Algoriphagus machipongonensis: one gene and its partner. The protein of the gene in region 1 binds, or shares a complex with, the protein of each later gene. Links are inferred from orthologs where the notes say so. Each region holds a gene or a part of one and is shown on either strand. Other genes may lie near its edges.

Region 1 (7,504 bases):
TCTACAAATATGGTTCTGAAGAAAAAGAAATCAATGAAGACGTGATCATGATCACAAGGGATACACCCTCGATCAATGTAGCGCAATTGATATATGAGTTTATTTTACTCAACCTACCTTCAAAAAAAATTCATCCTGATTACCGTAATGAATTGGATGAGGAAGATTATGAAGGGGAAGGAAGTCTTGTTTATATAGATGATCAAGATTTCGAGGATGAAGAGTTAGATGAAGACTCAGTAGAAAGTACTGACATTGATCCCAGATGGGCATCATTGAAAAATTTAAAAAACAAGGAATAATCATAAACCACACATAAAATGGCACATCCAAAACGAAAAATTTCGAAAACCAGAAGAGATAAAAGAAGAACTCACTATAAATTGGAAGCTCCAGGTTTGGCAAAATGCCCTACCACGGGTGAAATGCACCTACCACACAGAGCATTCTGGTTAGACGGTAAATTGTACTACAAAGGACAAGTTATCATCGAGAAAGAAGTTCTTGCTTAAGCAAAAATATTTGATTCTAAAGAAATCCATTCTTAATAAAGAATGGATTTTTTGTTTTATAGGAATTCAATTCCCTGTCTTTCAGTATATTGAATTCTAATGCATGGATTTATTTTGGTGGTCAGGGACAATTGTAATATTTTTGGCCCTACCCAATGAAATTTTACCTACCATTCAACCCATTTTAAGAAGTTAAAATATTTGGGGCTTCTTACTATAACCAAAAAATAATGGACAAAATCAGAGCTATGGTAACAGGCGTTCAGGGATACGTTCCTGAGTACCGATTGACCAATAAAGAACTTGAAACTCTGGTAGATACCAACGACGAGTGGATTTACACAAGAACAGGAATCAAAGAAAGAAGAATCCTTAAAGGAGAAAACCAAGGGACTTCTGTTATGGGCGTGGAAGCTATCAATGGCTTATTGGCCAAAACTGGCACTGACCCTATGGACGTTGATTTAATTATTTGTGCTACGGTAACTCCGGACATGCCCTTCCCTGCAACTGCTAACATCATAGCGGATAAGGTGGGTGCAAAAAACAGCTTTAGTTTCGATATCTCTGCCGCATGTTCAGGCTTTCTTTATGCCCTTCAGATAGGAAGCCAGTTTATTCAGACTGGTCAGCATAAAAAAGTAATTATAGTAGGAGCTGATAAAATGTCTTCTATCGTCAATTATGAGGATAGAACCACCTGTATTCTTTTTGGAGATGGTGCTGGAGCAGTGATGCTTGAGCCTACAACCGAGGAATTTGGGATCATGGATGCTTTATTACATTCTGACGGATCAGGAGCTCCCTACCTAAATATGAAAGCTGGAGGAAGTATGAAACCAGCCACTCACGAAACGGTAGATGCTAGAGAGCATTTCGCTGCACAAGAGGGATCCACTGTGTTTAAGTTTGCTGTAACCAATATGGCAGAAGTCAGTGCGGAGGTAATGGAAAGAAACAAGTTGACCAGTGAAGATGTTGCTTGGTTAGTTCCTCATCAAGCAAACAAGCGAATCATAAGCGCTACAGCAAGCAGAATGGGAATAGGTCATGATAAGGTCATGATGAACATCGAAAAGTACGGTAACACCACAGCTGCTACCTTGCCTTTATGTCTTTGGGACTATGAAAAGCAATTGAAAAAAGGTGATAATTTAATCCTTGCCGCTTTTGGAGGAGGATTTACTTGGGGTTCGATCTACCTGAAGTGGGGATATGATCCAAAATAATTAGATTTATAATAAAATACTCATATGGCAAGCACTGCAGATTTTAAAAATGGCCTTTGTCTAGTGATGAATAACGATATTTATTCTATCGTAGAATTTCAGCACGTGAAACCTGGGAAAGGTCCAGCATTTGTAAGAACCAAATTAAAAGGAATTACCTCAGGAAAAACTCTTGACAAAACCTTCACTGCCGGTGAAAAAGTAGAAACTGCTCGAGTGGAAAAACGTCCACATCAATTTCTATATAAAGATGACTTGGGATACCATTTTATGGATACCAGCACATTTGAGCAGATGTCAATTGAAGAAAAATTGATTGAAAGACCAGATTTGTTAAAAGATGGTCAAATGGCAGACATATTGGTGCATGATGAGACGGAAACACCACTTGCAGTGGAACTACCACCATTTGTGGAACTGATGATCACCTATACAGAACCAGGTATCAAAGGTGACACTGCTACCAACGCACTAAAACCTGCGACAGTAGAAACTGGAGCAACGGTAATGGTTCCTCTATTTGTGGAACAAGATATTATGATCAAAGTAGATACCCGAGATGGGTCCTATTCCGAAAGAGTAAAATAATTAACTTAGCTGAAATCAATTAAAACTGATTCGGCTTTTTTTGTTTAAACCCAATAGAACGCCTTCGGGCAATTTATTTAAACACAAGACTATGAAACCAAAAGAGATTCAAGAGTTGATCGATTATATCTCAAATTCAGGACTAGCTGAAGTCAAAATAAAAACTGAAGAATTTGAGTTGTCCATTAAAAAATATGCTGATTCCGGCAACGTAAAAATGGTTGAATCTGCACCGGCACCTGTAGCCGCTCCGGCACCTGCTCCTGCTCCGGCACCTGCAGCCGCTGAAGCACCAGCTCCAGCTGCAACTCCATCAAACTTGATCGAAATCAAGTCTCCAATGATTGGTACATTCTACATGACGCCAAATCCAGATTCTCCAGCATTTGTCACTGAGGGAGATACAATCAAGCCTGGACAAACAGTTTGTATTATTGAAGCCATGAAACTTTTCAATGAAATCGAATCTGAAGTTTCAGGAAAAATTGTGAAAATCCTAGTTACTAACTCTACTCCTGTAGAGTATGACCAGCCATTGTTCCTTGTAGACCCTGCAGGATAATTTTTCACTAAAAAATACGATCGTGTTTAATAAAATACTTATAGCCAACAGAGGAGAGATTGCTTTAAGAGTAATTCGTACCTGCAAGGAGATGGGAATCAAAACTGTATCGGTTTATTCTACTGCAGACAAAGACAGCCTTCATGTAAGATTTGCTGATGAGGCAGTTTGTATAGGCCCCGCTCCTAGCAAGGACTCTTATCTTAATATTCCTAGAATTATTGCAGCAGCTGAAATCACCAATGCAGATGCGATTCATCCTGGATATGGATTCCTTTCTGAAAATGCGGAGTTCTCTAGAATCTGTGAAGAATACGGCATCAAATTCATCGGAGCCAGTCCTGAAATGATTGGTAAAATGGGTGATAAGGCAACTGCAAAAGCGACCATGCGTGCAGCAGGAGTTCCTACAGTTCCAGGTTCCGAAGGTCTTTTAGATTCTATCGAGCAGGGAGTGAAATTAGCTAATGAAATGGGCTACCCTGTGATCTTAAAAGCAACTGCTGGTGGTGGTGGACGCGGGATGAGAATTGTCAAAGAGGAAAGCGGATTTAAAAAAGCTTGGGATGATGCAAGAATGGAATCTGGTGCAGCTTTCGGAAACGATGGCTTGTACTTGGAGAAATTCGTTGAAGAGCCAAGACATATAGAAATTCAGATTATTGGAGATAAACATGGTAAAGCATGTCACTTATCCGAAAGAGATTGTTCTATTCAAAGAAGACATCAGAAACTCGTTGAAGAAACTCCATCTCCATTTATCACAGATGAATTGAGAAAAGCAATGGGTGAAGCAGCTATTAAAGGTGCTGAGGCCATTGGGTATGAAGGAGCTGGAACTATCGAATTTTTGGTAGACAAAAATCGCAACTTCTACTTTATGGAGATGAATACGCGTATTCAGGTAGAGCATCCAATTACTGAGGAAGTTACAGATTTTGATCTCATAAAAGAACAAATCAAAGTCGCTTCGGGAGACACTATTTCTGGCAAAAATTACTATCCAAAGCTTTATGCCATGGAGTGTCGAATCAATGCTGAAGATCCAAGTCATGGTTTCAGACCAAGTCCTGGCAAAATTCAGAACCTACATATTCCAGGAGGTAGAGGAGTTCGAGTAGACTCACATGTCTATGCAGGATACGTGATCCCTCCTAATTACGACTCCATGATCGCTAAGCTAATTGTTAGCGGTCAGTCGCGAGAAGAAGTTATAGTTAGAATGAAGCGTGCTTTGGAGGAATTTGTGATCGATGGAATCAAAACCACCATTCCTTTCCACATTGCCTTATTGGAAGATCCTGAATTTAAAGCAGGTAATTTCACCACTAAATTCCTGGAGACTTTTGATTTCTCAGTTATAAAAAAATAATCCAACCTAATACCATTTTAAAAGCTGCTCCTATGAGCAGCTTTTTTGTTTTCTAAAAACAAAAAGGAATTGGAATAACAAAACTTAAAATCCACTTCTCCTTTTCTACATAGATTATTAGAAAACTTCCAAATAGAATTCACAATTATTCATACTCAACAGATAATAAAAAATTACTCCATCTGCCCAATTGGTGTTTTTTTATTCAAAAATCACAGAAAACTAAAATTGAAGGTTAATAGTTCGAGAAGCCCAAAAAACACCAAGGGAATTGCTATAACTGTTCCAATCGAAAGTAAAGTATTCTTTCTTTTTACTTTTAGAATATGAACTTGAGATAGTGGAATTCCTGTATCAATAGGAACTTTAATTCTTTTGTTATTTTTCTGTAAAAACTGACCTTTTATAGAATCGTTTTGGACCATGGAATAGACGATATCATAACTTAAGCTGTCCTTAGTTTTGATATATAACTTATCCCCTTCCACCAGTCGGGATAGTTGTCTTGTTTCAAAAGATATTGATCTTTCTTCTTTCGGTAGCGGGGGCTTAGTCCAATCTACTTTTTGGTAGACCTTGCAAGAAGAAAAAAGGAATACAGATAAGAATATTACAAACCGAAAAAACTTTTGAACCAGCATCATTGAACTAGATTAAAACCAATTATTATAGAAATTCAATTCCAATATTTTAATAATTTAGGTGCATCAGGATCCCACAATCACTTCCCTTCAAAGATTACTAGCATTTTAAAAATCCAAGTGTTCAATTAGATTGAATTTAGCGTTTGAAGTAAGCATATTTTTCATTCTTGCGGTTTGTTACTTAGCGAGACGCCATTTTTAAAGTCTTTCATCTTTTCAGCACTTCCATCAATTCTGTATAAAGCAGATTTATTAAATTCAGAAACGATTGCTCCCACAATGGTACCTCCTAACCCAAAAACAGGTCCAACCATAAGTATCATATCCCCTTTACTAATATTAAACAACCCACCCTGATCTGGATCGTATGTCAAAGCAACAAGTGTAGAACCCACCACCATTCCAGCAGCAGCTCCAATTAACATGGAATGACCAGTAGACCTTTTGGTTATGATATAGGAAATATCTTTCAACGAGACTTGCACCGTATCCGAACCCTTCAAGATATTTAATTCTAGGTAATCCGGAGAAACGCTGAGAAATCTTCCCTTGTCAATCTTTTTCTTTTGGGAGTTAAAAATCCTAATAAATGGTTCTTTCAAATCATCATTTGATTGAATTTCATCCTGAGAGAAAACTGGAATTGACCAGAATAATAGAATAAATATCAGTATCTTCTTCATTTCTATTTGTTTAAGAAAAATTCATCTATAAAATCAACTCACTAGTCTAAAGTAAATGTGGTCTCAACTAGATCATCAATTTCCTACTTTCATTTGTATTCCCTGAATCAATTAAACAATAATACAGAATTTAATTTTGTTTAAATCAATTAATAACCATCAAAATTTCTTAATTAATAAGAATAGAGAACTTTTAATTTGCAAAAAATACTAATGATCAATTATCATTGAAGAATTACCATTCTACTTCTCACTCCTATACACTTAATTACTTTTTTTTCATAATTAGAAAATACTTTTATAAAAATTTTTTATAACTTAAGCCCATTAAACTACCCCAAATGACCATTAAAAAGTTGAAAATTCTCGCATTGCTGCCCCTTATAGCCTTTATATTTTCCTGTCAGGAAAATAAAATGAGCGGTACATCTTTGTCAGAAATTGATCAAGTCAGTTATAACTTTCATATTCGACCTATCTTATCAGATAAATGCTTTGCATGTCATGGACCAGACGCCAATAAAAGAGAAGCTGATTTAAGACTAGATACTGAGGAAGGCGCTTTCAAAGCCCTCAAGGAATCGCCTGGGAAATTTGCTTTGGTTTCTGGAAAACCTGAAGAATCAGAGTTATTTCATAGAATTACAAGTGAAGATCCCGGCGAATTAATGCCTCCCACTGAATCTAATCTCGTTCTCAGTGACACTGAAATTGGGCTTATAAAAAAATGGATCGAGCAAGGGGCAGAATATGAGCCTCACTGGGCTTTTACCAAAGCAGAAAAACCTGAGCTACCAAGTGAAAACGAGTGGGCAGTTAATGAAATTGATCGGTTTGTTTATCAAAAAATGGTTGAAAAAGGCTTAGAGCCTAACCCAAAAGCAGACCCTCAGGAATTGATTAAGCGAGCAAGCCTAGACATAACAGGCCTTCCTCCTAGCCCAGAAATTTTAGATCAATATTCGGACCTTTCAAATGATGCCTACCAAAACTTGTTAGATGGTTTGCTGGCAGATCCATCTTTCGGGGAAAAATTAGGGGTTTTGTGGATGGATATATCAAGATACGCAGATAGTTATGGTTATCAGGACGATAATATTCGATCCCAATGGCCTTACCGAGATTGGGTAATACATGCCTTTAATGAAAACATGCCTTACGATCAATTTATCACCTATCAATTGGCAGGTGATTTATTGCCCAATGCCACTAAAGAACAAATTTTGGCAACTGCCTTCAACAGAAATCATAAATACACAGAAGAAGGTGGAGTAATTGACGAGGAATATAGAATCGAGTATGTGTTAGACAAAACCAACACCTTTAGCAAAGGGGTTTTGGGGATCACGATGGAGTGTGCACAATGTCATGACCATAAATATGATCCTTTTTCCCAAAAGGACTATTATGAGCTCTTTGCCTTTTTCAACAATACCCCAGAGAAGGGTTATGAAGGTGATGTATCAGTCTCAAAACCCGCCAAAACACCTATTTTATGGGTGGATCAGGAGGACCTTTCGGGGATTATGAGTTTCATCAATTACCAAGACACCTCCAAACTTTCAGTTTCTGTGATGGGAGAACTGGAAGGAGAAGAAAAAAGGACCACCTATATTTTAGACCGAGGTGTATATGATGCCCCTTCAGAACCAGTATCAGTGTCCACTCCAGGTTCCATTATGGAATTTGAAGAGGATTTAGAAAAGAACCGGTTAGGCTTAGCTAAATGGACAACTGATAGAGAAAATCCATTGACAGCAAGAGTTTTTGTCAACTTGATTTGGCAGGAAATCTTTGGTACCGGGATCGTAAAATCCGCTGGTGATTTTGGGATGCAAGGTGATTTACCAAGTCATCCAGAATTACTAGACTGGCTAGCTGTTGATTTCATGGAAAATGGCTGGGATATCAAAA
Region 2 (7,550 bases), 1.6 Mb from region 1 along the record:
TAGAATCCAGATTTTATAATCTAAAATAATAGGAAATTGCATTCCTACATAGACAAAGAAATACATCAGCACGACGCCAATAACCGTAAGGAAGGCAAAAGCTATCTTTTTATTGCCTACCCATTTGCTTACCGCTCCAAAAGAGATGGCCAAGAAAATAAATGAAATGGATGCCGAGGCTACTCCAGGGTTGCTAACGAAAGTTTTGGCAATAATGTCAGCAAAAACACCTATGACCAGTATTAAGGTGGAAAAACTAAAAATGATAAATAATTGCTTCCCTTTTGGGCCAATTTGTTTTCTGATGATGACACCAATAGATTTTCCTTCGGTCTTCAGAGATGCTGCCATGCTGCCCAAATCGTGAACAGCTCCAAAGAAAATTCCTCCTATTAAAATCCAGATAATTGCTGGGATCCAACCAAAAGTTACAGCGATTATGGGGCCTACAATAGGCCCAGCACCTGCAATTGAGGCAAAATGATGGCCTAAAACTACTATGGGTTTACTTGGCTCGTAATCTACTCCATCCTTAAATTCATGAGATGGAGCTGGATTTTCGTCCGATAACCCAAATTTTTTATATACGTATGATCCATAAACTTTGTAGGCTAGGAATAATATGATTCCGGAGGCAAGTAATAATAAAGGAAGGCTCATATTCAGCTATTTGGGAAATGGGTCTTTTGCCGATTAAATTATTTGTAAATTAATTTTTACTCAAAATAAAGGATTATTAAAGGGAGAAAAAATAGAATTAAAACTGATTTTGAAAAGATAATTAGCCCTAATTAAAACAAGGTACTTTAATTACTGGTTTTATTTAATGGAGATTAGGGCTAAATTTGTAACCTTTGATTTGTCAAAACAACGACCTAAAATCACAATATGGCTTGGTTTAAAAGAACTGACAAAGGCATCAAAACTTCCACAGCGGAGAAAAAGGATACACCAGATGGCCTTTGGTTTAAGACCCCTAACGGAAATATCATTCATACCCGTGAGTTGAAAAACAACGCGTATGTATGTCCAGACGATGATTTTCACGTAAAAATAGGATCCAAAGAGTACTTTGAGATCTTGTTTGACGGGAACAAATTCACCGAATTAGACAAGGATATGAAGTCAGGAGATCCGCTCAATTTCACAGATACCAAACCGTATACTGCGAGAATTGAAGCGACGATCAAAAAAACAGACCTAAACGATGCAGTAAGATCTGCGGTAGGAAAAATGAACGGATTGGATCTTGTGGTTTCCTGCATGGACTTTAATTTCATCGGAGGATCCATGGGCTCTGTAGTTGGAGAAAAAATCTCTCGAGCAATTGACTATTCCTTGAAAAATAAGGTTCCATTCTTGATGATTTCCAAATCCGGAGGTGCTAGAATGATGGAAGCAGGATTCTCATTAATGCAAATGGCGAAAACATCTGCTAAGCTTGCCTTGTTAGATCAAGCAGGAATTCCTTTTATTTCCCTATTGACTGATCCTACTACAGGTGGCGTAACAGCTTCCTATGCGATGTTAGGAGATTTTAATATTGCGGAGCCAGAAGCCTTGATTGGTTTTGCGGGTCCAAGAGTAATTCGGGAAACAATCGGTAAAGATTTACCAAAAGGATTCCAAAGTTCAGAGTTTGTATTGGAGCATGGCTTTCTGGATTTTATTATTGACAGACGTCAATTAAAGAGCAGATTGACCACTCTTCTTAACCTCTTGCATAATTAATCTGATATTCTATCAAATGAATCTCAGTTTCAGGCCAAATTTGAATTTGGTTTTGACCTGTTTACAGGATTAATAAATATATTTGTGTTCGAAAATCGGAATCAATCCATACGAAAAAGTAAAACCAATATTTCATGGGTTCAGTAATTATTACATCCATAGTAGCATTTACGATAATTATCCTGCTACTGGTATTTATTCTCCTTTTTGCCCAATCTAAGTTGGTCAACTCCGGAGATGTCAACATTATCATCAATGGTGACGAAAGTTCTCCCCTTGTAACTTCAGCAGGCACGACCTTGCTATCTACTTTGGGTGGACAAAAAATCTTTCTTCCTTCTGCTTGCGGTGGCGGTGGTACTTGTGCCATGTGTAAATGTGTAGTAGAAGAGGGTGGGGGCGAAGTCCTTCCTACTGAAGAGGGACACTTGAGTAGAGCAGAACAACAAGGAAATGTTCGTCTGGCTTGTCAAGTGAAAGTGAAAAACGACATGAAAATCCGGGTGCCAGATGAAATATTTGGTATCAAGAAGTGGGATTGTGAAGTTATTTCTAACTACAACGTTTCTACTTTCATTAAAGAATTTAAAGTAAAACTTCCTGAAGGAGAAACTTTGGATTTCGAAGCGGGAGGATATATCCAAATTGACGTTCCGGTAGTGACAGTCAATTTCAAAGAGATGGATATCACGCCACATCCTGAGCTGGGTCACCCAGAGGATGTATATCAAAGCGATTGGGATAAATTTGGTCTATGGGATCTTGTTATGAGAAATGACGAGGAAATCTTTAGAGCATATTCCATGGCTAATCACCCAGCGGAAGGTAACATTGTCATGTTGACAATTCGTATTGCTACTCCACCTTGGGATCGTGCAAATAACAAGTGGATGGATGTGAATCCAGGTATTTGTTCTTCTTATGTATTCTCAAGAGTACCTGGCGATAAAGTGACTATTTCTGGACCATATGGTGAATTCCATATCAATCCTACTCAAAGAGAAATGGTTTACATTGGTGGTGGTGCTGGTATGGCTCCTTTGAGAGCACAAATTTTCCACCTTTTCCATACAGAGAAAACTTCAAGAAAAGTTTCTTACTGGTATGGAGGTAGATCTAAGAAGGAATTGTTCTATGTACCTCACTTTAGAGCAATCGAGGAAGATTTCCCTAACTTCCAATTCCATATTGGTCTTTCTGAGCCATTGCCAGAGGATAACTGGAAGATTAAAAAGTCTTTGGATGACAAAGAAGGAGATGGATATGTAGGATTCATTCACCAAGTGTTGTATGATAACTACCTAAAAGATCATCCGGAGCCAGATGAGGTAGAATACTACCTTTGTGGACCTCCATTGATGAACGCAGCCGTATTGAAGTTGCTAGATGATCTAGGAATTCCTGAAGAAAATATACGCTTCGATGATTTCGGAGGATAAAAATTTTAAAATCCCGCTTCGGCGGGATTTTTTTTGTTTAATGCTAACCTACTGAGCTATAATCCATTTTTAAACTTTGACAAAAAAGGCAGGGATTTTGATTTAGTTTTTAAAAATTATTAAAAAAGTAAAAGGGGCTTAACTCTTGAAAACCCTAGTGATTTTTGATTATTTTTACCTAATACCGCACCCTTATGAATATTCAATCCTTTTTCGATCCTGTTGCTGAGTTTCTGTGGCAGAAAAAATACCCTAACAATACCTTCTTTCATCAGATCCATTATTACGGAGAAGAATTTCCTGAATTGAAAGGAATTCAGATTGCCATAGTAGGGCTAAAAGAAACCAGAGGAATAAAGAAGTATGAGAGTTTAGATCGATCAAGTTCTGAAATTAGAGAAAAGCTTTATGAGCTGAAGCGAGGTTTTGGAGCCATCCGTGTAGCGGACCTTGGTGATATGATTTGTGGTGATACCCTTGAGGAAAGCTACCAAGCTATCCAACAGGTAGGTGAGTATTTGATGAAACGTCAAATTTTACCTATTTATATCGGGGGTACGCATGATTTGGATTTTGGGCAGTATTTATCTTACCAAAACATGAAGAAGCTGGTAAGCATGCTGACGGTAGATGGGAAGTTGGATATGGAGGAAGAGGGTCCAATGGCAGATCAGCATACCCAAGAAATCATTCTTCATCAACCAAATTTTCTATTCTCTTATTCTCATTTAGCCTACCAAAGCTTTTTAGTAGACCCTTCCTTGATCAATGTGATCGAAAAGCTATATTTTGAACATATGCGATTAGGTGAGGTAAGGTCTGCATTTAAGGAAATTGAGCCCTTGATCAGAAATGCAGATTTTCTCAGTTTTGATCTTGGAGCTATTCAATCAAAAGATGCACCTGGCGCGGTAGATGCTCAGCCATTTGGGTTGACAGCAGAAGAGGCTTGCCAGATTTGCTGGTTTGCTGGATCCAATGAAAAACTGAGTTCGATCGGAATATTTGGCTATGAGCCTTATTACGATGATCCCCATAATAAAACCGCAAAAGTCGTTGCGGTGATGATCTGGTATTTTATTGAGGGCTTTTATTCAAGAAAAGATAGCCTTTCCTTTAAAAGCAATGATTATATTAAATACACAGTTTCATTGGACTCAAAGCCTAATACGTTGGTTTTCTATAAGAGTAAGAAAAGCGGGAAATGGTGGATGGAGATTCCTCAAACTGAAACAGAAAAATTTGATCGATTGACTACAGTGCCCTGTAGCTATTCAGACTATCAGATGGCACAAAAGGGAGAAATTCCAGAACGTTGGGTCAATGCCCAGATCAAATTACTATAAATGAAGACATTTACTAAGCAGCAGCTTGCGCTGAGAAATGGACAAGATAAACCCGAAATTTGGATCGCCTATCAAGGAATAATTTATGACGTAAGTAATTCAAAAATGTGGAGGAATGGGAAACATTATGAGCATTGGGCTGGGCAAGACCTAACCGATGAACTGAAAGATGCTCCCCATACTCAGAGAGTTTTTGAAAAATTTATTCCGATTGGCCAATTAATATAAAATGATTTTAATAGCAGATAGTGGTTCCTCAAAAACGGATTGGCGAGTCATTCATGAAAATGGAAATATTAGCCAATTTAGAGGTGTGGGGTTTAATCCCTACTACCAATCTTCCGAAGAGATGGCTATTCAAATGCGACATGAATTTTTAATCAACCTTGAATCTGAAATTGAGCAAATTTATTACTACGGGGCTGGTTGTTCTGTAGAATCGAGAAAGCAAGAAGTAGCTTCTGCTCTTCAGACAATTTTCCCAAAAGCGAAAATTCATATTGACCATGACCTTGCGGCGGCTGCCAAGGCAACTTGCGGGCATGAGCCAGGTATTGCCTGTATCCTAGGTACTGGGTCCAATAGTTGTGATTTTGATGGCAAAACTATAATTGATTCTAGACCCGCTCCAGGTTATATTCTCGGGGACCAAGGTGGGGGAGGCTATGTAGGAAAGAATTTCCTGATGGATTATATTAATGATGAAATGCCCAAGGCAATCAAGGAAGAGCTAGAAGCCAAGCTTCATGTGACAATTCCTACGATTCAGGACCATGTTTACAGAAAGCCCTTTCCTAATAGGTATATGGCTAGCTTTTGTAGATTTATCACTGAGCACAAATCAGACCCCTATTGCTACATGCTTTATTACAATTCCTTTGTGGAGTTTTTTAAAGTTCATGTAATGAAATACAAAAACTATAGAGACAAGCCAGTGAATTTCGTCGGTTCCATTGCTTACTACAACAGCGATATCTTAAGAAAAGCTGCTTTAGACTCGCAAATCACAACAAACTTAATTATTGAAAGTCCAATTTCAGGATTGACTCTTTATCACCAGGAAGAATTATGAAAGTAACTGAAAGCTCATCGCATTACGATAATCTTGAAAAAATGACCGTCTTGGAGTTGCTCCAAAACATCAACAAGGAGGATCACTTAGTGCCAATGGCGGTGAAATCCGTATTGCCTGGGATTTCTGACTTGGTAAAAGAAATAGTGCCTAGAATGGAGGCAGGTGGCCGACTGATTTATATCGGTGCTGGAACTAGCGGAAGGCTAGGGATTCTTGATGCTTCCGAATGTCCACCGACCTATGGAGTTCCTCATGAATGGGTGATTGGAATAATGGCTGGTGGAGATATTGCTATTCGAAAAGCGGTAGAAAATGCGGAAGATGACTGGGATCAGGCCTGGAAAGATATTTTAGAATATGGTTTTAATCCTGATGATACGGTCATCGGAATAGCAGCCTCTGGTACAACTCCTTATGTCATTGGGGGAGTTCGAACTGCAAAAGAAAAAGGTTTACTTACTGGCTGTATCACTTGTAATGAAGACTCTCCCTTAGGGAAGGAAGTGGATTTTCCTATTGAGGTAGTGGTAGGTCCTGAGTTTGTTACTGGAAGTACCCGAATGAAATCAGGGACAGCACAAAAGTTGGTCTTGAATATGATCTCTACGACCGTGATGATCAAGCTGGGGAGAGTGAAAGGCAACAAAATGGTAGATATGCAGCTATCCAATGCAAAGCTCGTGGAAAGAGGTGTGAAAATGATTATGGAGGCAACTGGGGCAGAGTATGATGCAGCCAAGGACCTATTACTTACTCAAGGTTCCGTTCGTTTGGCAACAGAGCATTTTTATAAGAACAAGACATCCTGACCAATAGATATTTTTCGAGCTAAATGGGTTAATACAAAGAATGGTTGTATCTTTGCAGCCCAATTAAGGAATTGATAGTCAATTGCTTATTTTAATCCAAAAATCCAGCAGTGATGCTGCATACTTATGAAAAACAACAATCCGAGAAAACAATTTTTCAAGGGAGACAATGAAGGAACTCCATCTAACAAATCAGATAAAAGAGGTGATTCCAAAGGGAGAACTAGAAAGTCTGATGTTAAGGACGAAGGCTTCGATTTAGCCAAGAGTTCATTCTCAAAGTCTAACAAAAGGGGAACTTCAGGATCCTATGACAAAAATTCCAAAGGTTCAAGATCTGGAGGGGAGAAAAAGTTTGGAAGTAGATTTCCAAAAGAGGAAGAAAAGGGGAACGATAGAAAATCAGGATTTCAAGGGAAATCCAGTCGTTTTCAAAAAGATGAAAATGCACCCAAAAGATTTGGGGAAAAATCTTTTGAAAAAAGAGGGAAGTCAGGAAAATTTGGTTCGAAAGACGAGAATGATGGCTTAGTATATAAGGGAAGAGGTAAAGATCAGAAACCTGTTTTTGCTCCCGGGAAAGCCAAAAAATATGATGGCAAGCCAAAATCAGCTGGCTTTGGCAAGAATAGATTTAAATCTAATTCTGAGGCTCAAAATGATAGGCCTGATTATAAATTTGATGAATTACCTGCGAGAAAAGCCAAAGGAAAGGGTGAGGACACCTTATTTCGTTTGAATAAATATATTGCCAATTCCGGTATTTGCAGCAGAAGAGAAGCTGATGATCTTATTGCAAAGGGTCTGGTTTCAGTCAATGGTAAGGTAGTTACAGAGTTAGGACTGAAAGTGAGCAAATTTGACCGGGTAGTCTACCAAGGGAAGAAGATTAACCCAGAGAAGCCAGTATACGTGCTCCTAAACAAGCCTAAAGACTTCATTACTACTACGGATGATCCATTAGAAAGAAAGACTGTGATGGCTCTAGTAGGCAATGCTTGTGAGGAAAGAATTTTCCCAGTAGGTCGATTGGACAGAAATACCACGGGTTTGTTATTATTTACCAATGATGGTGAATTAGCAGCCAAGCTCTCTCATCCTTCAAACCAGATCAAAAAGATTTACCAAGTCACGTTAGACAAACCTTTAA

Evidence for each region.
Region 2: the proteins of accB (region 1) and accD are in contact, whole or in part, in a solved structure (PDB 8UXZ), measured with the Escherichia coli proteins. The link is inferred for Algoriphagus machipongonensis from one-to-one orthologs.

What each region holds. Positions count from the first base shown.
Region 1 is NZ_CM001023.1:3,085,467-3,092,970, forward strand. The notes cover bases 1,393-4,155. They hold accB (acetyl-CoA carboxylase biotin carboxyl carrier protein), read left to right. Parts: upstream 1,393-2,420; coding sequence 2,421-2,891; downstream 2,892-4,155. Other genes in these bases: ALPR1_RS12900 (beta-ketoacyl-ACP synthase III), read left to right, coding at 1,393-1,741; efp (elongation factor P), read left to right, coding at 1,766-2,329; accC (acetyl-CoA carboxylase biotin carboxylase subunit), read left to right, coding at 2,914-4,155. Outside these bases: ALPR1_RS12890 (YceD family protein), read left to right, coding at 1-302; rpmF (50S ribosomal protein L32), read left to right, coding at 321-512; more of ALPR1_RS12900, read left to right, coding at 743-1,392; more of accC, read left to right, coding at 4,156-4,263; ALPR1_RS12925 (hypothetical protein), read right to left, coding at 5,069-5,590; ALPR1_RS12930 (PSD1 and planctomycete cytochrome C domain-containing protein), read left to right, coding at 5,932-7,504. UniProt on the Escherichia coli protein: This protein is a component of the acetyl coenzyme A carboxylase complex; first, biotin carboxylase catalyzes the carboxylation of the carrier protein and then the transcarboxylase transfers the carboxyl group to form malonyl-CoA.
Region 2 is NZ_CM001023.1:4,670,173-4,677,722, reverse strand. Bases 1-2,809 are described here. They hold accD (acetyl-CoA carboxylase, carboxyltransferase subunit beta), read left to right. Parts: upstream 1-888; coding sequence 889-1,731; downstream 1,732-2,809. Other genes in these bases: nqrF (NADH:ubiquinone reductase (Na(+)-transporting) subunit F), read left to right, coding at 1,866-2,809; ALPR1_RS19865 (carbon starvation CstA family protein), read right to left, coding at 1-660. Also shown: more of nqrF, read left to right, coding at 2,810-3,170; ALPR1_RS19850 (formimidoylglutamase), read left to right, coding at 3,365-4,516; ALPR1_RS19845 (cytochrome b5 domain-containing protein), read left to right, coding at 4,517-4,744; ALPR1_RS19840 (hypothetical protein), read left to right, coding at 4,746-5,588; murQ (N-acetylmuramic acid 6-phosphate etherase), read left to right, coding at 5,585-6,400; ALPR1_RS19830 (pseudouridine synthase), read left to right, coding at 6,527-7,550.